DNA from 3 places in the Streptomyces sp. R44 genome. Region 3 is predicted to be linked to each of the others. Evidence: predicted binding sites of a transcription regulator. Region 3 holds the regulator's gene; each other region holds the start of a gene.
The links. The regulator HrcA, encoded in region 3, represses chaperone genes, less so after heat shock. The targets are predictions, from matches to a motif close to TTNGCACTCNGNNNNNCNGAGTGCNAA.

Region 1 (7,144 bases), 1.8 Mb from region 3:
GGAGATCCGGCAGGCCGTCGGCACGACGGTCGGCCGCCGGCCCGAGACCGTCGCCTTCCTCCGCGACACGGTCGAGGAGCTGAAGGCGAACGGTTTCGTCGCGGAGTCACTCCGGCGCTCGGGCCAGGACACCGCCCTGCTGGCCCCGCCGGCCTGACCGCCCGACGCCCACCGGCAGCCGGTTTTGAACCCGTTCCATTCCCTTCCGGAACACGGCGGAGAAACCCTCCCGGCGACTCCCGGGAACAGCCCTCTCCCGGGCCCGGAGGCACCCGCCAAGCCCTTCGCGGGGCCCCCGCGGGGCCCCCGCCCCACCCCCCGCCCAGACGCCCGCACACGCCCCGCTCGGAGGGTCCACAAACAGCCCCTGACCTGGGCTTTCATCTCAACTCCCCATAGAATCAGGGCACTCGGAGGGGAGATCCACATGAACGAGACCGCCCGCACCATCCGCACCGTCGACGACGTCCTCACCCTGCTCGACGGCCTGTTCCGACCCGAAGCCGACCGCTGGACGGAGGGGGGCGCCGCATGGTGGGACGGGTTCTACGCGGACCGGGACAAGCCCGTGCCGTTCTTCGTCGCCAAGCCCGACGAGAACCTGGTGTCGTACGTCGAGCAGGGCCTGCTCCCGGCCGGCGGCCGGGTCCTCGACCTCGGCTGCGGGCCCGGCCGGAACGCCCTGTACCTCGCCTCCGCCGGCTTCGACGTGACCGCCGTCGACCTCTCGCCCACCGCCGTCGCCTGGGCGGAGGAGCGGGCCGGGGACACGGGCGCCGAGGGCGTCCGCTTCGTGTGCGGGGACGCCTTCACCGCCGCCCTCGACGGACCGTACGACCTCGTCTACGACTCCGGCTGCTTCCACCACCTGCCCCCGCACCGCCGCGTCAGCTACCTCGCCCTGCTCCACCGCGCCCTCGCGCCCGGCGGGCACTTCGCGCTCACCGCGTTCGCGGCCGGCGAGGGCGGCATGGGCTCCGAGCTCCCGGACGCCGACTTCTACCGGGAGGGCCGGCTGCACGGCGGGCTCGCCTATACGGACGACTCCCTCCGCGCGGTCTTCGCCGACCTGACGGAGGTGGAGCTCCGCCGCATGCGCTCCCTGCCCGCCGACTCCCCGGCCTTCGGCGAGTCCTTCCTCTGGACCGGCCTCTTCCGCCGGCCCTGACTCACCGCATCCCCTCCAGATGGGCGGCCAGCCTGTCGTACTGCTCCCGCACCCCCGCCTCCATGCCCGCCGCCAGCGCCTGGTCCCTGATCTCGTTGGACGGCCAGAAGGACGTGCTGGTCAGGGCCGTGCCACCGTCGGGGGTCGCGTCGAAGGTGAGCGCCACGTGGACCGGCTCGGCGTCGGGCATCTGCTCGAACACCTCCGTGTAGTCGAGCCGCTCCACCGGGAGGACGTCCTCGTACGTGCCGGAGAAGACGATCTCCTGGCCGTCGGGCCCGCTCTGGCCCCAGCGCCACGCGCCGCCCGTCCGCAGGTCGATGTCGACCACGGAGGTGGTCAGCCCGGCCGCCCCGTACCACTCCCGTACGTGCTCGGGCCGCGTCCAGGCCTCCCAGACGCGGGCCGGCGGGGCGTCGAAGGTCCGCGTGATGACCAGTTCGCGGTCGGCCGGTGTGGTGAGGAGGGTGACCATGGCGACGACCCCTTCCGTACCCTTCCAGCATCCGCCGAACGCCCGAGGGCGGCACCCCCTGGTGGGGGTGCCGCCCTCGTTCGCGTTCAGCGATGAACTACCGAGCCGGGGCTCAGAAGTCCATGTCACCGCCCGGCATGCCGCCGCCGGCCGGCGCGGCGGCCTTCTCCGGCTTGTCGGCGATGACGGCCTCGGTGGTGAGGAACAGCGCGGCGATCGACGCGGCGTTCTGCAGCGCGGAGCGCGTGACCTTCGCCGGGTCGATGATGCCCTCGGCGATGAGGTCGACGTACTCGTTGGTCGCGGCGTTCAGGCCGTGGCCGACGGGCAGGTTGCGGACCTTCTCCGCCACGACGCCGCCCTCGAGGCCGGCGTTGACCGCGATCTGCTTCAGCGGGGCCTCAAGGGCCAGCTTGACGATGTTGGCACCGGTGGCCTCGTCGCCCGACAGGTCCGCCTCGAGCTTCTCGAAGACGTTCGACGCCTGGAGCAGGGCCACGCCACCGCCGGCGACGATGCCCTCCTCGACGGCCGCCTTCGCGTTGCGAACGGCGTCCTCGATGCGGTGCTTGCGCTCCTTGAGCTCGACCTCGGTCGCGGCACCGGCCTTGATGACGGCCACGCCGCCGGCCAGCTTCGCGAGGCGCTCCTGGAGCTTCTCGCGGTCGTAGTCCGAGTCGGAGTTCTCGATCTCGGCGCGGATCTGGTTCACGCGACCCGCGACCTGCTCGCTGTCACCGGCACCGTCGACGATGGTGGTCTCGTCCTTGGTGATGACGACCTTGCGGGCGCGGCCGAGCAGGTCCAGGCCCGCGTTCTCGAGCTTGAGGCCGACCTCCTCGGAGATGACCGTGCCGCCCGTGAGGATGGCGATGTCGTTCAGCATGGCCTTGCGGCGGTCGCCGAAGCCCGGGGCCTTGACGGCGACGGACTTGAAGGTGCCGCGGATCTTGTTGACGACCAGGGTCGACAGGGCCTCGCCCTCGACGTCCTCGGCGATGATCAGCAGCGGCTTGCCCGACTGCATGACCTTCTCCAGGAGCGGAAGGAGGTCCTTCACGGAGGAGATCTTGGAGTTGACGATCAGGAGGTAGGGGTCGTCGAGCGACGCCTCCATGCGCTCCATGTCGGTGGCGAAGTACGCCGAGATGTAGCCCTTGTCGAAGCGCATACCCTCGGTGAGCTCCAGCTCCAGACCGAAGGTCTGGGACTCCTCGACGGTGATGACGCCTTCCTTGCCGACCTTGTCCATCGCCTCGGCGATGAGCTCGCCGATCTGGGTGTCGGCGGCGGAGATGGAGGCCGTGGAAGCGATCTGCTCCTTGGTCTCGACATCCTTCGCCTGCTCGAGCAGGGCGCCGGAGACGGCCTCGACGGCCTTCTCGATGCCGCGCTTGAGGGCCATCGGGTTGGCACCGGCGGCCACGTTGCGGAGGCCCTCGCGGACGAGCGCCTGGGCGAGGACGGTGGCGGTGGTCGTACCGTCGCCGGCGACGTCGTCCGTCTTCTTGGCGACTTCCTTGACCAGCTCGGCGCCGATCTTCTCGTACGGGTCCTCGAGCTCGATCTCCTTGGCGATGGAGACACCATCGTTGGTGATCGTGGGGGCGCCCCACTTCTTCTCGAGGACGACGTTGCGGCCCTTGGGGCCGAGGGTGACCTTGACGGCGTCAGCGAGCTGGTTCATGCCGCGCTCGAGACCGCGCCGGGCCTCCTCGTCGAACGCGATGATCTTGGCCATGTGAAGTGGTCCTCCCGGACATGGGGTGGATAACGCTCCAGGACCGCGCCGACGCCCGCGACGGACGGCCTGCGTGCCCGATGGTTCCTTGCCCCACCTGGCCGCGGACCTCGTCTGCCCGATCCTCGTAAGCACTCTCACCTTCCGAGTGCTAACGCCAATGATTAGCACTCGCCCTAGGAGAGTGCAAGCGACTCTCGCGTTTCGGGAGGCCGATCAAGGGGGCGTACGGGGGCGGGGCGGGGGCGGGGCGGGAACGCGCGAGGGGTCCGCATCCCCTCAGGGATGCGGACCCCTCGACGGCGTTGCGTCGGTGGCCGATCGCGCCGCGCTCAGACGGCGAGCTTGACCATGTCCGCCTGCGGACCCTTCTGGCCCTGCGAGATCTCGAACTCGACCCGCTGGCCCTCTTCGAGGCTGCGGTAGCCATCCATCTGGATCGCGCTGTAGTGGACGAAAACATCCGCACCACCGTCTACCGCGATGAAGCCGTAGCCCTTCTCCGCGTTGAACCACTTGACGGTGCCCTGAGCCATGCCTAACTCCCCTATTACTGGCCCTTGCGCGGGACCGCACCTCGCGGACCCGGGTCAGACCCTGCGCCGGAACGCGTCGACCGCCGCTGAATGTATCTGCCCAACTGCCCTCTGCAACAGGTCATTCGACCGAGAATTCTGGGCGCCCCGGAAAGGGGAATTGGGGAGATTCCCCGGAATTACGGGGCAAGTCGGGCCCGGCAAAGCGCGCAGAACGTACACAACGCGCAGGCACTTTGGCTGCTTCTTGTCGTGCGGGGACGCATTCTCATATGCGTCCGGCATGAGCAGCGGAGGGGACTTCCCCAACTCTACCGCGCTCAACCATGCAGAATTGCCCCTTCCGCTTATCGCGCGGAAGGGGCAATTGGTACTGACTGGTAGCGCTTTACGGGTCTCAGCACCCGCCGGCGACGGCCGGAATGATCGAGACGCCCGCGCCGGCCGGGGTGGCCGTCTCCAGACCCTGCTCGAAGCGCACGTCGTCGTCGTTGACGTAGACGTTGACGAAGCGGCGCAGCTTGCCCTGGTCGTCCAGGACGCGGGCGGCGATGCCGGTGTGGTTCTTCTCCAGGTCCGCGATGACCTCGGCGAGGGTCGCGCCCTCGGCCTGGACCTCGGACTGACCACCCGTGTAGGTGCGGAGGATGGTGGGGATGCGGACGTTCACGGCCATGTCTTCGTTACCTTTCAGAGCGCCAGGCCGGCGTCGCGGAACGCGTCCAGGCTCGGGCGGATGGTGGCGGTCGCCTGAGAGGTGTCGGCCACCGCGTCCAGGGTCTTGAGTCCGTCGCCGGTGTTGAGGACGACGGTGGTGAGGTTCGGGTCGATGAGCCCGGCCTCGACGAGCTTCTTCGTGACGCCGACGGTCACGCCGCCCGCGGTCTCGGCGAAGACGCCCTCGGTCTGCGCGAGGAGCTTGATGGCCTCGACGACCTGCTCGTCGTTGACGTCCTCCACGGCGCCGCCGGTCCGGCGGGCGATGTCGAGGACGTACGGGCCGTCGGCCGGGTTGCCGATGGCGAGGGACTTGGCGATGGTGTTCGGCTTCTGGGGCCGTACGACGTCGTGGCCGGCCTTGAAGGCCGCCGACACCGGGGAGCAGCCCTCGGCCTGGGCACCGAAGATCTTGTACGGCTTGTCCTCGACGAGGCCCAGCTTGATGAGCTCCTGCAGACCCTTGTCGATCTTGGTGAGCTGGGAGCCGGAGGCGATCGGGATGACGAGCTGGTCGGGGATGACCCAGCCGAGCTGCTCGCAGATCTCGTACGCGAGCGTCTTGGAGCCCTCGCCGTAGTACGGGCGGAGGTTGACGTTCACGAAGCCCCAGCCCTCGCCGAGCGGGTCGCCGATGAGCTCCGAGCAGAAGCGGTTGACGTCGTCGTAGTTGCCCTCGATGGCGACGAGGTCACCGCCGTAGACACCGGCCATGACGACCTTGCCCTGCTCCAGGTCGTGCGGGATGAACACGCAGGAGCGGAAGCCGGCGCGGGCGGCGGCGGCGCCGACGGCGCCGGCCAGGTTGCCGGTGGAGGAGCAGGAGAGGGTGGTGAAGCCGAAGGCGCGGGCGGCTTCGAGGGCCTGGGCGACGACCCGGTCCTTGAAGGAGTGGGTCGGGTTGCCGGAGTCGTCCTTGACGAAGAGCTTTCCGGGGGCGACGCCGAGCTCGCGGGCGAGGTTGTCGGCCTGGACGAGCTTGGTCCAGCCGGGGTTCAGGTTGGGCTTCTCGGCGACGTCGGCGGGGACGGGCAGGAGGGGGGCGTAGCGCCAGATGTTGGCGGGGCCGGCCTCGATCTGCTTCCGCAGCGCCTCGGGGTCACCGGTGGGAAGGTCGTACGCGACTTCGAGCGGTCCGAAACAGAGTTCACAGGCGAAGATCGGGCCGAGCGGGAAGACTTCACCGCATTCGCGACAGGAAAGCCCGGACGCGGGACCGAGGTCGACGGTGGTGGGTGCGACGGTCTGAACAGCCATGGAGGCGAGGCCCTTTCTCCTCATCTTTCCCATGACGAATTTTTCGCCATGAGACGGATTTGGCACCTTCCCTAGCCGGGAGCCTCGCTGGAGGACGAGTAACCGACTGGAGGGTTGCCGGGGCTTCAACGGGCCGTTTCCCTCTGCCCCTCTGGATGAGCGGTATTCGATTGTGAAGCGCGGTGGACTTTCGTTCCTGCGCTCCGACGCGGGCGGCACCCCGACGTGCATCGGGCATCCGCGTTGTTCAAGACTGTAACCGAAGGCCCGGAACCTTGGACCGGCCGTCCGACCCGCGAGATGGAGAGAGATCACGTGCTGGAAGAGGTGGAGCGCTGGCTGGCCCGGCGGTCCTGGTCGGTGACGGACAGGCCGCTGGAACGGATCCTCGCAGCCAAGCGGAACACGACGGTCAGCGTCGTCCTGCCCGCGCTGAACGAGGAGGCGACGGTCGGGGACATCGTCTCCGTGATCCGGCGCGAGCTGATGACCGAGTCCGTCCCCCTCGTGGACGAGCTGGTGGTGATCGACTCGGGCTCCACGGACCGTACGGCGGAGGTCGCGGCGGCGGCGGGCGCGCGGGTGGTCGCGCGGGACGCGATACTCCCCCGCATACCGACCGTCCCCGGCAAGGGCGAGGTGCTCTGGCGGTCGCTGATGGCGACGAGCGGGGACGTGGTCTGTTTCGTGGACGCGGACCTGCGGGACTTCTCGGCGGACTTCGTGACGGGGATCGTGGGCCCGCTGCTCACGGACCCGGACGTGGAGTTCGTGAAGGCGATGTACGACCGCCCGTTCGGCACTGAATTCGATGGGCTCGCCTCCGGCAAGACCCCCGGTCAGGGCGGCCGGGTGACGGAACTGGTGGCCCGCCCGCTGCTGAACCTCCACTGGCCGCAGCTGGCCGGTTTCGTGCAGCCGCTGGGCGGCGAGTACGCGGCCCGGCGCTCGCTGCTCGAACGGCTGCCGTTCCCGGTCGGTTACGGAGTGGAGCTGGGGCTGCTCGTGGACGCCCTGCACACGGTGGGCCTGGACGCGCTCGCGCAGGTGGACGTGGGGGTGCGCAAGCACCGGCACCAGGACGGGCAGGCGCTGGGCCGGATGGCGGCGGCGATCTACCGGACGGCGCAGCTGCGGCTCTCGCGGGGGCATCTGGTGCGGCCGCGGCTCACGCAGTTCGAGCGGGGCGAGAAGGGCTTCGAGCCGCGGACGTACGCGGTGGACACGGAGGAGCGGCCGCCGATGGCCGA
Region 2 (7,144 bases), 2.2 Mb from region 3:
CGGCGACCTCCTCGCCCGCCTGGGCCGTACGGCGGAGGCGCGGGCGGAGTTCGAGCGCGCGGCCGCGCTCACCCGCAACGAGAGCGAGCGGGCGCTGCTGCTCGAACGGGCGCGGGGGGCTCAGTAGCGCAGGATGTGGCCGACCGACGTGCCGACGAGGACCGTGCCGTCGGGGGCCGCGTGGACCGAGAGCTGCCCGTGGCGGGGAAGCGGGCGCCGGGCGAGGACGGTGCCGTCGGCCGTGGCGACCGAGACGAGGGTGCCGTCCGCGCACAGGGCGTGCGCGACGCCTGCGTGCGTGTCGAGGTCGACGATCTCCGCGTCCAGGGGCCGGGTCCAGACCACGTCCCCGGCGGGGAAGGTCCGGCGGACCAGCTCCTGCCGTCCGTGCAGGAGGGCGGGGCCGGCGGTGTCGGAGACGTACACGGTTCTGCCGAGCGGCGCGTCGGCGGCGAAGAGCACCGTCTCGGCGGTGGAGCGGGGGTCCAGCGCGATCACCTCGCGGCGCCGTCGCGTGAACAGCAGCTCGGGGCAGCGGCGCGCGTCGAGCGGGACGAGCTCGTCACGGTCCGGCTCGTGGACCGTGGCGAGCGGGGTGCCGTCGGCGGCGAAGAAGCGGGTGTCGGGCGGGTCGGGGCGTTCGTTCCGGTAGCTGCGCTCGAAGGTGTCCCGGACCGCCCAGGTGCCGTCCGTACGGGCCGACAGCGCCGCCGAGAAAGGCACCGAGGGGTGGTCGAGGACCGTGCCGTCCGAAGTGTCGACGAGCGGGAAGTCGGTTCGGTCCATCGGGCGGGGGACGGCCACGCGTGCCGTCCGCTCGTCGGCGGCGACCACGATCCGCGTACCGCCGAGCGGCGTCGGCGCGGGAATGCTCCACAGCGGTGATCCGTCGGGGGCCCAGCACTCCAGCGTGGTGCGGTTGCGGGTGGCGAGCACGCGGCCGTCGCTCAGCCCGGCCACGGACCGGACGGCGGTCCTGCCGACGTAGTTCCTGCCCGCCCGCGCGGCGAACGGCTGGAGGAGTGTCAGGGGGGATCCCGTGTCCGGGTACGTGACCTGGTCGAGCACGGGCCCGTCGAGGGCGGTCAGGTCGAGGGCATCGGCGGCGAGGCCGCGCCAGTCGTCCCGGACGACGGTGGGCCGGGAGACGTGGTGAACGTACTCGTCGTGCATGTCCACCGCGCGGAAGGTGAGTTCGAGCGTACGGGGATCCGGCCAGCGGACCAGGTCGATGCCCCGGCGGGGGTCGGTGAAGTCGACGCGGTGGCCGGTGTCGGCTTCGAGGAGGGTGAGGCCGCCCGCGCGGAGGTACTCGTCGCCGTTGTCGAGGCCGATGGCGAGGAGCGGGAGCGTGGGGTGGAAGGCGATCGGCTCGGCCTCCTCGGTGAACGTCAGGAGGTGCGCGCAGGAGAGGTCGGCCGCGCGGTAGACGGCCACGCGGCTCTGTCCGGCCCAGCACGCACTGGCCGCGATCCACTGCCCGTCGGCGCTGACGACCGCCTGGTCGGCGTTCCCGAGCAGTTCGGAGAAGGGCTCGTCGTGCAGGAGATCAGCCATGGTGCTCCGTCAGGTGGGCGAACGTGGTCCTGGCGAGGACGTCCAGGGTCTCCGGGGTCGCCGTCGGGGCGAGCTGCGCGAAGGACGCGGCGAAGGCCGGGGAGTCCGCGCGGAGCGTCCGCGCCTCCAGGGCCTGGGTGAGGCGCGGGATCAACTCATGGAAGCAGAAGGGGTGTTCGGCCTCGACGAAGGCCCGCAGGCTCTCCTCGTACGAGGCGTACTCGCCGTCGTACGCCCAGCCGTCGAGGGAGAGCAGGAGGGGGAACTGGGCCCGTACCTCCCAGGCGGACAGCGGCACGTCCTCGTACCGGGCGTCGCCCTCGCGGTCCGCGAGCCGCAGCAGCGTCGCGAGGTCCGTCATGAAGGCGGGTACGCCCTTGGTGCCGGCGGCCGTCCGCCAGGCGCGGCGGGCCGCCTCCGGGCAGGTCGCGAGGAACTCCTCGGTGAACGCGGTGGACAGGTAGTCCAGTTGGGAGGCGAGTGTCTGCGGGGTCTCCCGCCAGGCCGCGTCCCAGTGGTTCAGGCGCAGGACCCGCTTCAGGCGCAGGACCTCCCACTCCAGCGGGTCCGGCCCGGCGGCCAGGCCGGCGAGGTGCGCGAGCGGGCCGCCGGTGAACATGCCTTCCGGGTGCAGTGCCATGAGCTCCCCCTAGGACTTGTTCGCCGGCCGGCCGATCAGCATCGTCGGGGCCCCCGCGACCCGGGTGAGGAGGACGGTCGCCGCGTTCGGGCCCTTCGGCTTCACCCTGCGGCGGATCTCCTCCGGTTCGACCGCCGAGCCGCGCTTCTTCACCGTCAGGGTGCCGACCTCGCGCTCCCGCAGCAGGGCCTTCAACTTCTTCAGGTTGAAGGGGAGTTCGTCGGTGATCTCGTAGGCGGCGGCGTACGGGGTCGGGTGCAGCTCGTCCGCCGTGACGTACGCGATCGTCTCGTCGATCAGGCCGCCGCCCAGCTCCTCCGCCACCTCGGCGACCAGGTGCGCGCGGATGACGGCGCCGTCCGGCTCGTACAGATAGCGGCCGACCGGGCGGACCGCCGGGTCCGGCAGCCCCCGGCCCGTCAGGGTGGTCCCGGAGGGCAGCAGGGTGGCCCGGCGGGCGCCCGGCTCCGTGCCGAACCAGAGCACGGCCTCCTTGACGTCCCCGCCGTCCGAGATCCACTCGGCCTCCGCCTCCTCGGGCACCGCCTCGTGCGGGATGCCCGGCGCGATCTTGAGCGCGGCGCGCGGGGCCTTGCGGGCCGCCTCGATCGCCCAGGACAGCGGCGGGGAGTACGCCTCGGGGTCGAAGATCCTGCCCCGGCCGCCGCGCCGCGCCGGGTCGACGAAGACCGCGTCGTACGGGCTCGTGTCGATCTCCGTCACGTCCGCGCAGCGCACCTCGATCAGCCCCGCGAGGCCCAGCGCCTCGGCGTTGGCCCGGACGGTCTCGGCGGTCAGCGGGTCCCGGTCGACGGCGAGGACGGAGATCCCGGCGCGGGCGAGGGCGATCGCGTCGCCGCCGATCCCGGAGCAGAGGTCGGCGACACTGCCGACGCCCATCGCCTTCAGCCGGGCCGCCCGGTACGTACCCACCGAGGCGCGGGTCGACTGCTCGACGCCGTGGGGCGTGAAGTACATCCGGTACGCGTCCTCGGCGCCGAACTTCGCCACCGCCCGCTGCCGCAGCCGCGCCTGCCCGAGGGCCGCGCCGACCAGCTCGGCGGGGTGGTCGCGGCGCAGCCGGGAGGCGATCGCCAGCTCCTGGGCGGGGTCGTGGTCGCGCAGGGCGGCGAGGAGCGTCTGCCCCTCGGGGCTGAGCAGGGCGGCGAAGGAGGCGAGGTCGGTCACCCGTCCCATTCTGGCCCCTGGAGCACTGTGGGCCGGCCGGGGGACGGTGGGCGCCGTACGGCGGTGTCGTGGCCCGGAGGGGCGCTCGCGCTGACAGGATGCGGCGCCATGCAGCTCGTACGACAAAAGGACCAGATGATGGCAAAAGGTGCGCATCGCTCCCGTCGGACGCTCGGGGCGGCGCTCGCCGTAGCCGCCCTCGCCTCCACCGCCACGGCCTGCGCCGGCAGCGCCGAACCCGAGCGCGGCGCACCCGCCCCCGCCGCCGGACAGAAGGCCCAGGGCGCCGCCGGCGCCCTCGACGCGTACATCGAGAAGGTCCGCGCGCAGCGGGCCGCCCGCGTGCTCGCCGCCAAGAAGTGGGGCCTCGCCAAACCCCCGCTCGACGCGCCCGCCCCGCCCGCCGTCAAGCCGAAGATCACCACCCGCAAGGGCTTCGAGACGGACGGCGAGGACATGCCGCCCGTCTTCACCACCGTGCCGACCAAGCAGAAGGTCGTCTTCCTGACCATCGACGACGGCGCGGAGAAGGACCCCCGGCTGATCACGATGATGAAAGAGCTGCGGATCCCTTACAGCGCCTTCCTCAGCGACTACGTCGTCAAGGACGACTACGGCTACTTCAAGAAGATGCAGACGTCACAGGAGTCCGGCATCTCCCTGCACAACCACACCCTCAACCACCGCTACCTCCCCGGACTCTCGTACAGCGGGCAGAAGCGCGAGATCTGCGGCATGCAGGACGTCATCGAGAAGCAGTTCGGCAAGCGGCCCCCGCTCTTCCGCCCGCCGTACGGCAACTACAACGAGGACACCCTGCGCGCCGCGAAGTCCTGCGGCGTCAAGGCGGTCCCGCTCTGGGCCGCCGAGGCCTTCCCCGACCACATGGAGTGGCGCGAGTGGGACCGGGACCTGCACCCCGGCGACATCGTGCTCACCCACTTCCGGGGCAAGGAGGACTGGAAGGGCACCATGCCGGACATGATCCGCCGCGTGATGAACGTGATCACGTCGAAGGGGTACGCGGTGGCGAAGCTCGAGGACTACGTGTGAGGCGCGTCGCCGTCCTCGCCGTGACCGGGGCGCTGCTCGCCCTCCCCGCCTGCGCCCCCTCCGTCGACCCGATCGGGCGGCTCGGCCGGAAGGCGGCGGAACGGGTGAGTCCCCGGCCCGCCCCGGCCGAGACCGTACGGGCGGCATTCGACGTGAAGGCCTGCGAGGGGGCCGGAGGGGTCCGTCCCGTCACGCCACGGAGCGATGAATTGGCACTCCGCTTGACCGAGTGCTAATCGCGGTCATAGTCTCGGCTCTGGCACTCCCCATTGGAGAGTGCCAACACAGCGACGGGCAGGTCCGGCACCCGCGACGACGGATCCACCTGGTCGCCACCTCAGACAGTTAACCCCGTGAGATCTCCGAAGGGGGAGGTCGGATCGTGACGACCACCAGCTCCAAGGTTGCCATCAAGCCGCTCGAGGACCGCATCGTGGTCCAGCCGCTCGACGCCGAGCAGACCACCGCCTCTGGCCTGGTCATTCCGGACACCGCCAAGGAGAAGCCCCAGGAGGGCGTCGTCCTGGCCGTGGGCCCGGGCCGCTTCGAGAACGGCGAGCGTCTGCCGCTCGACGTCAAGACCGGCGACATCGTGCTGTACAGCAAGTACGGCGGCACCGAGGTGAAGTACAACGGCGAGGAGTACCTCGTCCTCTCGGCTCGCGACGTGCTCGCGATCGTCGAGAAGTAATTCGCCGAAGTATCTGAAGCAGATGCTTTGAGCTGCGCCCCTTGACCCCGCACCGGGCGTCCGGGGGCGCAGTTCGTTCCACCCCATTCCGAGAGGGCTGAACCGCTCCCATGGCGAAGATCCTGAAGTTCGACGAGGACGCCCGTCGCGCCCTTGAGCGCGGCGTCAACAAGCTTGCCGACACGGTGAAGGTGACGATCGGTCCCAAGGGCCGCAACGTCGTCATCGACAAGAAGTTCGGCGCCCCCACCATCACCAACGACGGTGTCACGATCGCCCGCGAGGTCGAGATCGAGGACCCGTACGAGAACCTCGGCGCCCAGCTCGTGAAGGAGGTGGCGACCAAGACCAACGACATCGCGGGTGACGGCACCACCACCGCCACCGTGCTCGCCCAGGCCCTGGTCCGCGAGGGTCTGCGCAACGTCGCCGCCGGCGCCTCCCCGGCCGCCCTGAAGAAGGGCATCGACGCCGCCGTCAAGGCCGTCTCCGACGAGCTCCTCGCCACCGCGCGCCCGATCGAGGACAAGTCCGACATCGCCGCCGTCGCCGCGCTCTCCGCGCAGGACCAGCAGGTCGGCGAGCTCATCGCCGAGGCGATGGACAAGGTCGGCAAGGACGGTGTCATCACCGTCGAGGAGTCCAACACCTTCGGCCTGGAGCTCGACTTCACCGAGGGCATGGCCTTCGACAAGGGCTACCTGTCCCCGTACATGGTCACCGACCAGGAGCGTATGGAGGCCGTCCTCGACGACCCGTACATCCTGATCAACCAGGGCAAGATCTCCTCGATCCAGGACCTGCTGCCCATCCTGGAGAAGGTCATCCAGGCCGGCGCCAGCAAGCCGCTCCTGATCATCGCCGAGGACGTCGAGGGCGAGGCCCTCTCCACCCTCGTCGTCAACAAGATCCGTGGCACCTTCAACGCCGTGGCCGTCAAGGCCCCCGGCTTCGGTGACCGCCGCAAGGCGATGCTCGGCGACATGGCCACCCTCACCGGTGCCACCGTCATCGCCGAGGAGGTCGGCCTCAAGCTCGACCAGGCCGGTCTGGACGTGCTGGGCACCGCCCGCCGCGTGACCATCACCAAGGACTCCACCACCATCGTCGACGGTGGCGGCAACGCCGAGGACATCGCCGGTCGCGTCGGCCAGATCAAGGCCGAGATCGAGTCCACGGACTCCGACTGGGACCGCGAGAAGCTCCAGGAGCGCCTCGCGAAGCTCGCCGGCGGCGTGTGCGTGATCAAGGTCGGCGCCGCCACCGAGGTGGAGCTGAAGGAGAAGAAGCACCGTCTGGAGGACGCCATCTCCGCGACCCGCGCCGCGGTCGAGGAGGGCATCGTCTCCGGTGGTGGCTCCGCTCTGGTCCACGCCGTCAAGGTCCTGGAGGGCAACCTCGACAAGTCCGGCGACGAGGCCACGGGTGTCGCGGTCGTCCGCCGCGCCGCCGTCGAGCCGCTGCGCTGGATCGCCGAGAACGCCGGCCTCGAGGGCTACGTCATCACCTCGAAGGTGGCGGAGCTCGACAAGGGCCAGGGCTTCAACGCCGCGACCGGCGAGTACGGCGACCTGGTCAAGGCCGGCGTCATCGACCCGGTGAAGGTGACGCGCTCCGCCCTGGAGAACGCCGCCTCGATCGCCTCCCTCCTCCTCACCACCGAGACCCTCGTGGTGGAGAAGAAGGAAGAGGAGCCGGCGGACCACGGCCACGGCCACGGTCACGGCCACTCCCACTGAGGCTCGTAGCTGACAGCTGAGGCCCGGTGCCCCCGTCGCGGGGGCACCGGGCCTCACTGCTTCCCTACGCCTCCACGGCGCCGAGCTGCCCCATCAGCCCGAGCATGTCGTACTGCCACCAGCCCTCGACGGCCTTGCCGTCCTCCCGGAAGCGGTGGACGACCATCCCGGTCATGCTCACCTCCATGCCCGTCGGCTGGATGCCCATGAAGTCGCCGACATGGGTGCCGTTCCAGGTCCAGCGGGTGCAGACCCGGTCGCCGTCGGCGATCTGGT
Region 3 (7,144 bases):
TCGGCAGCGCGACGGCCTCGCGGACCTGGGTGACGAGGGTGAGGAGCCCGGTGCCGGAGGCGTCTTCGTCGGCCGGGTCGTCGCGGTACGTGCCCTGGTGTCCGCCGGCCTCGACGCCCTGGACGCAGACGGCGTCCGCGCCGGCGCGCTGCGCGGCGAGGGCCTCGTCGGCGGAGGTGACGGTGACGATCGTGTACGTACCGACGCGATCGAAGGCGTGGAACGTCTCGCGGGCGGGACAGCCGAAGGTGAAGGAGACGACGGGGACCGGGTCCTCCAGGAGGATGGCCAGCTTGGCGTCGTACGCGTCGTCGCGGGAGTCGTCGGTCTCGCCGAGCGGGGTGTCGTACCAGGTGGCCTCGCCGGCCAGCTGGTGGCGGTAGACCTCGACGGCGGCGGGGTCGGCGGGCCGGCCGTCCTGCGGCATGAAGAGGTTGACACCGAAGGGGCGTGCGGTCAGCCCGCGGACCTGTTTGATCTCCTGGTACAGGCCGCCGGCCGTCTTGTACCCGGCGGCGAGGAACCCGAGCGCCCCGGCCTCGCAGACGGCTCCGACGAGCTCGGGACAGGAGGCGCCACCCGCCATGGGGGCCTGCACGATCGGAAACCGAGAGAGATCGTTCAGTGCGGTGGTGGACATATGGGCATCGTGTCATGCGCGGGGCGAGACACGACAAAGGGGGCGGCACCGGAGTGCCGCCCCTCGTCCGGACTCAGCGCCCGTTGAACGCGTCCTTGAGCCGCGAGAACAAGCCCTGCTGCCCCGGCTGACTGTGCTGACCCGGGGGGACGACCCCCGGACCCCCAGCCGAGCGCCTACCGCCCGTTGAACGCGTCCTTGAGCCGCGAGAACAAGCCCTGCTGCCCCGGCTGGAACTGCCCCGTGGGCCGCTCCTCGCCGCGCAGCTTGGCCAGTTCGCGCAGCAGGCGCTCCTGCTCGGCGTCGAGCTTGCTCGGGGTCGTCACCTCGACGTGCACGATCAGGTCGCCCCGGCCGTTGCCCCGCAGGTGCGTGACGCCGCGCCCGTGCAGCGGGATCGACTGGCCGGACTGGGTGCCCGGGCGGATGTCGATCTCCTCGACGCCGTCGAGGGTCTGCAGCGGCACCTTCGTGCCGAGCGCGCCCGCCGTCATCGGGATGGTGACCGTGCAGTGCAGGTCGTCGCCGCGCCGCTGGAAGACCTCGTGCGGGGTCTCGTGGATCTCGACGTACAGGTCGCCGGCGGGGCCGCCGCCGGGGCCGACCTCGCCCTCGCCCGCGAGCTGGATGCGGGTGCCGTTGTCGACACCGGCCGGGATCTTGACCGTGAGCGTACGGCGCGACCGCACGCGGCCGTCACCGGCGCACTCGGGGCACGGGGTCGGGACGACGGTGCCGAAGCCCTGGCACTGCGGGCAGGGGCGGGAGGTCATGACCTGGCCGAGGAACGACCGGGTGACCTGGGAGACCTCGCCGCGACCGCGGCACATGTCACAGGTCTGCGCGGAGGTGCCGGGCGCGGCGCCCTCACCCGAACAGGTGGTGCAGACGACCGCCGTGTCGACCTGGATGTCCTTCGTCGTGCCGAAGGCCGCCTCGTTGAGGTCGATCTCCAGACGGATCATGGCGTCCTGGCCGCGGCGGGTGCGCGAGCGCGGGCCGCGCTGCGAGGCCGTGCCGAAGAAGGCGTCCATGATGTCGGAGAAGTTGCCGAAGCCGCCGGCACCGAAGCCGCCCGCACCGCCTCCGCCGGAGGCCGAGAGCGGGTCGCCGCCGAGGTCGTAGACCTGCTTCTTCTGCGGGTCCGAGAGGACCTCGTAGGCGGCGTTGATCTCCTTGAAGCGTTCCTGCGTCTTCGGATCGGGATTGACGTCCGGGTGCAGCTCGCGCGCGAGCCTCCGGAACGCCTTCTTGATCTCGTCCTGGGACGCGTCGCGGCGCACGCCGAGTACGGCGTAGTAGTCCGTGGCCACTTACGACTCCGCCAGGATCTGTCCGACGTAACGTGCCACTGCGCGTACCGCTCCCATCGTTCCGGGGTAGTCCATGCGGGTCGGTCCGACCACGCCGAGTTTGGCGACTGCCTCGCCGCCCGAACCGTAGCCGACCGAGACGACGGACGTGGAGCTCAGCCCCTCGTGGGCGTTCTCGTGCCCGATGCGTACGGTCATGCCCGATTCCTTGGCCTCGCCGAGCAGCTTGAGGAGCACGACCTGCTCCTCCAGAGCTTCCAGGACGGGCCTGATCATCAGGGGGAAGTCGTGTCCGAAGCGGGTGAGATTGGCGGTGCCGCCGATCATCAGCCGCTCCTCGTGCTCCTCGACGAGCGTTTCGAGGAGGGTCGCGAGCACGGTCGAGACCGTGGCGCGGTCCTCGGCCTCCTCGAAGGACTCGGGGAGGTCCTGCACCAGCTGCGGCACGTCGGCGAACCGGCGGCCGACGACCCGGCTGTTGAGCCGGGCCCGGAGATCGGCGAGGGAGGTCTCGCCGAAGGGTGCGGGGCAGTCGACGACGCGCTGCTCCACCCGGCCGGTGTCGGTGATGAGGACGAGCATCAGGCGGGCGGGGGCCAGCGAGAGCAGCTCCACGTGCCGGACGGTCGAGCGGGTCAGCGAGGGGTACTGGACGACGGCGACCTGGCGGGTCAGCTGGGCGAGCAGTCGTACCGTACGGCCCACGACGTCGTCGAGGTCGACCGCGCCGTCGAGGAAGTTGTGGATGGCCCGCCGCTCGGGCGTCGACAGCGGCTTGACGCCGGCGAGCCGGTCGACGAAGAGCCGGTAGCCCTTGTCGGTGGGAATGCGCCCGGCGCTGGTGTGAGGCTGGGCGATGTAGCCCTCCTCCTCCAGCACGGCCATGTCGTTGCGCACGGTGGCGGGCGACACGCCGAGCTTGTGGCGCTCGGTGAGCGCCTTGGAGCCCACGGGCTCCTCCGTCCCGACGTAGTCCTGGACGATGGCGCGCAGGACCTCGAGTCTGCGTTCGCTGAGCATCGTGGCGCACCTCCAGCTGTCGTCGTCGTTCCGGTTGCTCCGCTTTTGGCACTCGCCCTGTCCGAGTGCCAGCGATCCCCCGGCCAGTGTACGGCGGCGGGCATCGCTCCTGGCAAGGAGGCGGCGCCCGCACCGGTTAGCGTCGCCCCATGGACGTGGATTGGGAAGCGTACGGATGGGAGCGGCTCGCGGACGGGGTGGGCCGGCGACGGCTGCCCGGCTGGGACGCCACGGTGGGGCTGGTCCTGGGCTCGCAGGGGGTGCTGCTGTACGACACGGGGTCCTCGCTGGCGGAGGGCGCGGAGCTGCGGACCCAGGTGGCGGAACTCACGGGCGGCCGGAAGGTGACACACATCGCACTCAGCCACCCCCACTTCGACCACATCCTCGGCACTGCGGTCTTCGCGGGCGCGGAGGTCTTCGGCGCGGTGGGCTCGGACGACCTCCTGAGCGGGGCGCGGGCCCGGGAGGAGCTGTACGGGGACGCGGTACGGCAAGGGGTCGATCCGCGGGTGGCGACGGAGGCGACGGACGTCCTGGTGGCGCCGCGGCACCTGGTCTCGGGCGAATGGACGCTCGACCTGGGCGACCGCCAGGTCCTCCTGGCGAACGTGGGCCCGGGCCACACGGGCCACGACCTGGCGCTCTGCGTCCCGGGCACGCGGGAGGTCGTCTTCTGCGGCGACCTGGTGGAGGAGTCGGGCGAGCCGCAGGCGGGCCCGGACGCGATCCCGTCCCGCTGGCCGGACGCCCTGGACCGGCTGCTCGCGCTGGGCGGCGAGGAGGCGGCGTACGTACCGGGGCACGGCGCGGTGGTGGACGCCACGTTCGTGCGGGCACAGCGCGATGAACTGGCACGCCGCTTCGAGGTGTCGTAGCGTCGCCCGAATGCGCAGCTACAACCCGGATCTGACACCGCCTTGGAAGAAGTCGGCGCCCGTCCCGGAGGTCCCGGCGGACCCCGATCTGGTCGTGGAGGAGGTCACCACGGGCTTCTGCGGGGCGGTGATCCGCTGCGAGGCGGGCACGGTGACCCTGGAGGACCGCTTCGGAAAGCACCGGGTCTTCCCGCTGGAGCCGCGCGGCTTCCTCCTGGAGGGCAGGGTCGTGACCCTGGTCCGCCCGGTGTCGGGCCCGTCCCGCCCCACCCGTACGGCCTCCGGCTCGGTCGCCGTGCCGGGCGCACGCGCGCGCGTGGCGCGGGCGGGCCGGATCTACGTCGAGGGCCGGCACGACGCGGAGCTCGTCGAGCGGGTCTGGGGCGACGACCTGCGGATCGAGGGCGTGGTCGTGGAGTACCTGGAGGGCGTCGACGACCTCCCCGCGATCGTCGCGGAGTTCGGACCGGGGCCGGACGCCCGGCTCGGCGTCCTGGTGGACCACCTGGTGCCGGGCTCGAAGGAGTCGCGGATCGCCGCCCGGGTGACGTCCCCGGACGTCCTGGTCGTCGGCCACCCGTACATCGACGTCTGGGAGGCCGTGAAACCGTCCTCCCTGGGCATCCCGGCCTGGCCGGCGGTCCCCAGGGGCCAGGACTGGAAGACGGGCGTCTGCCGCGCCCTCGGCTGGCCCTCGGACAACACGGGCGCGGTCTGGCAGGCGATCCTCAAGCGCGTGACGTCCTACAAGGACCTGGAACCGGAGCTCCTGGGCCGCGTCGAGGAACTGATCGACTTCGTGACGGCGCCGTAGCGCGGGCCGGTGGTGCGCGGCTCCGGGGAGTGCCTCCCCGGACCTCCGGCCCACGACCCGCACGAGGACCGTCGTCCCGGGACAGGGGTGTCCCGGCGTCTCGGGACTCCGGATCCGCGCCACGGCGGACGGGCCGTGCGAGCGTGGCGGAGTCCTCACCGGCGCCGTCCTTCCGCCGCGCCGCCACCGTCACGTCATCCGGAGGAATCCGTGTTCTCCCACCCCGCATTCACGAGGGCCGCACTGCTCGTGTCCGCCACCGCTGTCGCCGTGACGGGCCTGGCGGGCACCGCCAGTGCCCGCCCGGGCGCCCCCTACCTCTCGTACGGCAGCCAGGGCGAAGGCGTGAAGTGCGCCCAGATCGCGGTGAACTGGGCCAACGCCTACCCCGTCACCCTGGCCGAGGACGGCATCTGGGGCGAGCGGACGCAGTGGGGCGTGGTCGCCTTCCAGCGCTGGAAGCTGGGTGACTCCCAGGCGGACGGCATCGTCGGGCCCAACACCGGCGACAAGATGCTGGAGACCCTGCGGCAGTACAACCCGGAGACGGCGAACTACTGCTACCGGTACCTGCCGAGCCACTGACGCCCCCAGGCGTGCCCCCCCGCCCCGGGGGCACGCCGGGCCCACCTCCGCGAAGCGCCCTTCGCCCCCTGGGGCCCGTCCGGGCCCTCATCCGCCGGACAGGCCTTGGTCCTGGTCCTGGTCCTAGTCCACCAGGTCCCGCACCACCGCGTCCGCCAGCAACCGCCCCCGCAGCGTCAGCACCGCCCGCCCCGCCTCGTACGACGAGGGGTCGAGCAGCCCCTCCCCCAGCGCCTTCCGCGACGCCGCGAGCCCCGCCGGCTTGAGGATCGACAGCTCGACGCCCTCCCGCAGCCGCAGCTCCAGGAGGATCCGCTCCACCCGCCGGTCCTCCTCCGCGAGGATCTCCCGGCCGGCCCCCGGCGACCGCCCGGCCGCGAGCGCGGCGGCGTACGCGCCGGGATGCTTCACGTTCCACCAGCGGACGCCGCCCACGTGCGAGTGGGCGCCGGGCCCCGCGCCCCACCAGTCCGCGCCGCGCCAGTACAGCTCGTTGTGGAGGCAGCGCCCGGCCTCGGAGGTGGCCCAGTTGGACACCTCGTACCAGGAGAAGCCCGCCGCCTCGAAGGCCGCGTCGGCGATCAGATACCGGTCGGCGTGCACGTCGTCATCGGTCATGGGCACCTCACCGCGCCGGATGCGCCGGGCGAGCTGCGTCCCCTCCTCGACGATCAGCGCATAGGCGCTCACATGGTCGGGACCGGCCCCGATCGCCGCGTCCAGCGAGGCCCGCCAGTCGTCGTCGGACTCCCCGGGCGTGCCGTAGATGAGGTCGAGGTTGACGTGCTCGAACCCGGCGGCCCGCGCCTCCCCGACGCACGCCTCGGGACGCCCCGGCGTGTGCGTACGGTCGAGGATCTTCAGCACGTGCTGCTTGGCGCTCTGCATCCCGAAGGAGATCCGGTTGAAGCCCCCCTCCCGCAGCTCGGCGAGATAGGCGGGGTTCACGGAGTCCGGATTCGCCTCCGTCGTCACCTCGGCGTCGTCCGCGAGCCCGAACTCGTCCCGGATCGCCCCCAGCATCCGTACGAGGTCCCCGGCGGCGAGCAGCGTCGGCGTGCCGCCGCCGACGAAGACGGTCCGCACGGGCCGCGGGTCGTCCCCGAGGACCTTCCGGGCGAGCCGGATCTCCTCGACGACCTGCTCGGCGTAGTTGTCGCGGGAGGCGAGCACTCCGCCCGTACCGCGCAGCTCACTCGCCGTGTACGTGTTGAAGTCGCAGTAGCCGCAGCGCGTCGCGCAGTACGGCACGTGCAGATAGAACCCGAGCGGCCGCTCCCCGGCTCCTTCGAGGGCACGCGGAGGCAGCGCCCCGTCGTCGGGAACGGGCTCACCATCGGGCAGTACGGAAGGCATGAGCCCCATTGTCCCGTACTGCCCGGGTGAAGGTCCTCCGCCGCTGCTCAGGCCTCCCGCGAGCCCGAGTACATCTCCTCGATGAGGTCCTTGTACTCGCGCTCGACGACCGGCCGCTTGAGCTTCAGCGACGGGGTGAGCTCGCCGTGCTCGATGTCGAGGTCGCGCGGCAGCAGGCGGAACTTCTTGACCGTCTGCCAGCGCTGGAGGCCCTCGTTGAGGCGGTCGACGTAGCCCTGGATGAGCTTGACGGTCTCCGGGGCGGCGACGACTTCCGCGTACGACTTGCCGTCCAGCCCGTGCTCGGCGGCCCAGCCGAGGAGGGAGGGCTCGTCGAGGGCGATGAGGGCGGTGCAGAAGTTCCGGTCGGCGCCGTGGACGAGGATGTTCGAGACGAACGGGCAGACGGCCTTGAACTGGCCCTCGACCTCGGCCGGCGCGATGTACTTGCCGCCGGACGTCTTGATCAGGTCCTTCTTGCGGTCGGTGATCCGGAGGTAGCCGTCGGCGGACAGCTCGCCGATGTCGCCGGTGTGGA

Region 1: the regulator HrcA is predicted to act here: its motif matches at 3,549-3,575, upstream of groL (chaperonin GroEL).
Region 2: the regulator HrcA is predicted to act here: its motif matches at 4,695-4,721, upstream of groES (co-chaperone GroES).

What each region holds. Positions count from the first base shown of each region.
Region 1 is NZ_CP163444.1:4,760,055-4,767,198, reverse strand. It holds gene AB5J54_RS22235 (transporter substrate-binding domain-containing protein) at 1-157, shown strand, start outside; gene AB5J54_RS22230 (class I SAM-dependent methyltransferase) at 428-1,168, shown strand; gene AB5J54_RS22225 (SRPBCC domain-containing protein) at 1,170-1,643, opposite strand; gene groL (chaperonin GroEL) at 1,756-3,384, opposite strand; gene AB5J54_RS22215 (cold-shock protein) at 3,717-3,920, opposite strand; gene AB5J54_RS22210 (MoaD/ThiS family protein) at 4,318-4,596, opposite strand; gene thrC (threonine synthase) at 4,611-5,918, opposite strand; SAM riboswitch class I at 5,912-6,056, opposite strand; gene AB5J54_RS22200 (glucosyl-3-phosphoglycerate synthase) at 6,210-7,144, shown strand, end outside.
Region 2 is NZ_CP163444.1:5,161,080-5,168,223, forward strand. It holds gene AB5J54_RS24195 (RNA polymerase sigma factor) at 1-127, shown strand, start outside; gene AB5J54_RS24200 (hypothetical protein) at 121-1,557, opposite strand; gene AB5J54_RS24205 (hypothetical protein) at 1,550-2,197, opposite strand; gene AB5J54_RS24210 (SAM-dependent methyltransferase) at 2,207-3,394, opposite strand; gene AB5J54_RS24215 (polysaccharide deacetylase family protein) at 3,494-4,438, shown strand; gene AB5J54_RS24220 (hypothetical protein) at 4,435-4,674, shown strand; gene groES (co-chaperone GroES) at 4,821-5,129, shown strand; gene groL (chaperonin GroEL) at 5,240-6,868, shown strand; gene AB5J54_RS24235 (ester cyclase) at 6,933-7,144, opposite strand, start outside.
Region 3 is NZ_CP163444.1:2,937,025-2,944,168, forward strand. It holds gene AB5J54_RS13625 (nitronate monooxygenase) at 1-640, opposite strand, end outside; gene dnaJ (molecular chaperone DnaJ) at 817-1,953, opposite strand; gene hrcA (heat-inducible transcriptional repressor HrcA) at 1,954-2,973, opposite strand; gene AB5J54_RS13640 (MBL fold metallo-hydrolase) at 3,123-3,851, shown strand; gene AB5J54_RS13645 (DUF3097 domain-containing protein) at 3,862-4,665, shown strand; gene AB5J54_RS13650 (peptidoglycan-binding protein) at 4,915-5,250, shown strand; gene hemW (radical SAM family heme chaperone HemW) at 5,374-6,615, opposite strand; gene AB5J54_RS13660 (long-chain fatty acid--CoA ligase) at 6,654-7,144, opposite strand, start outside.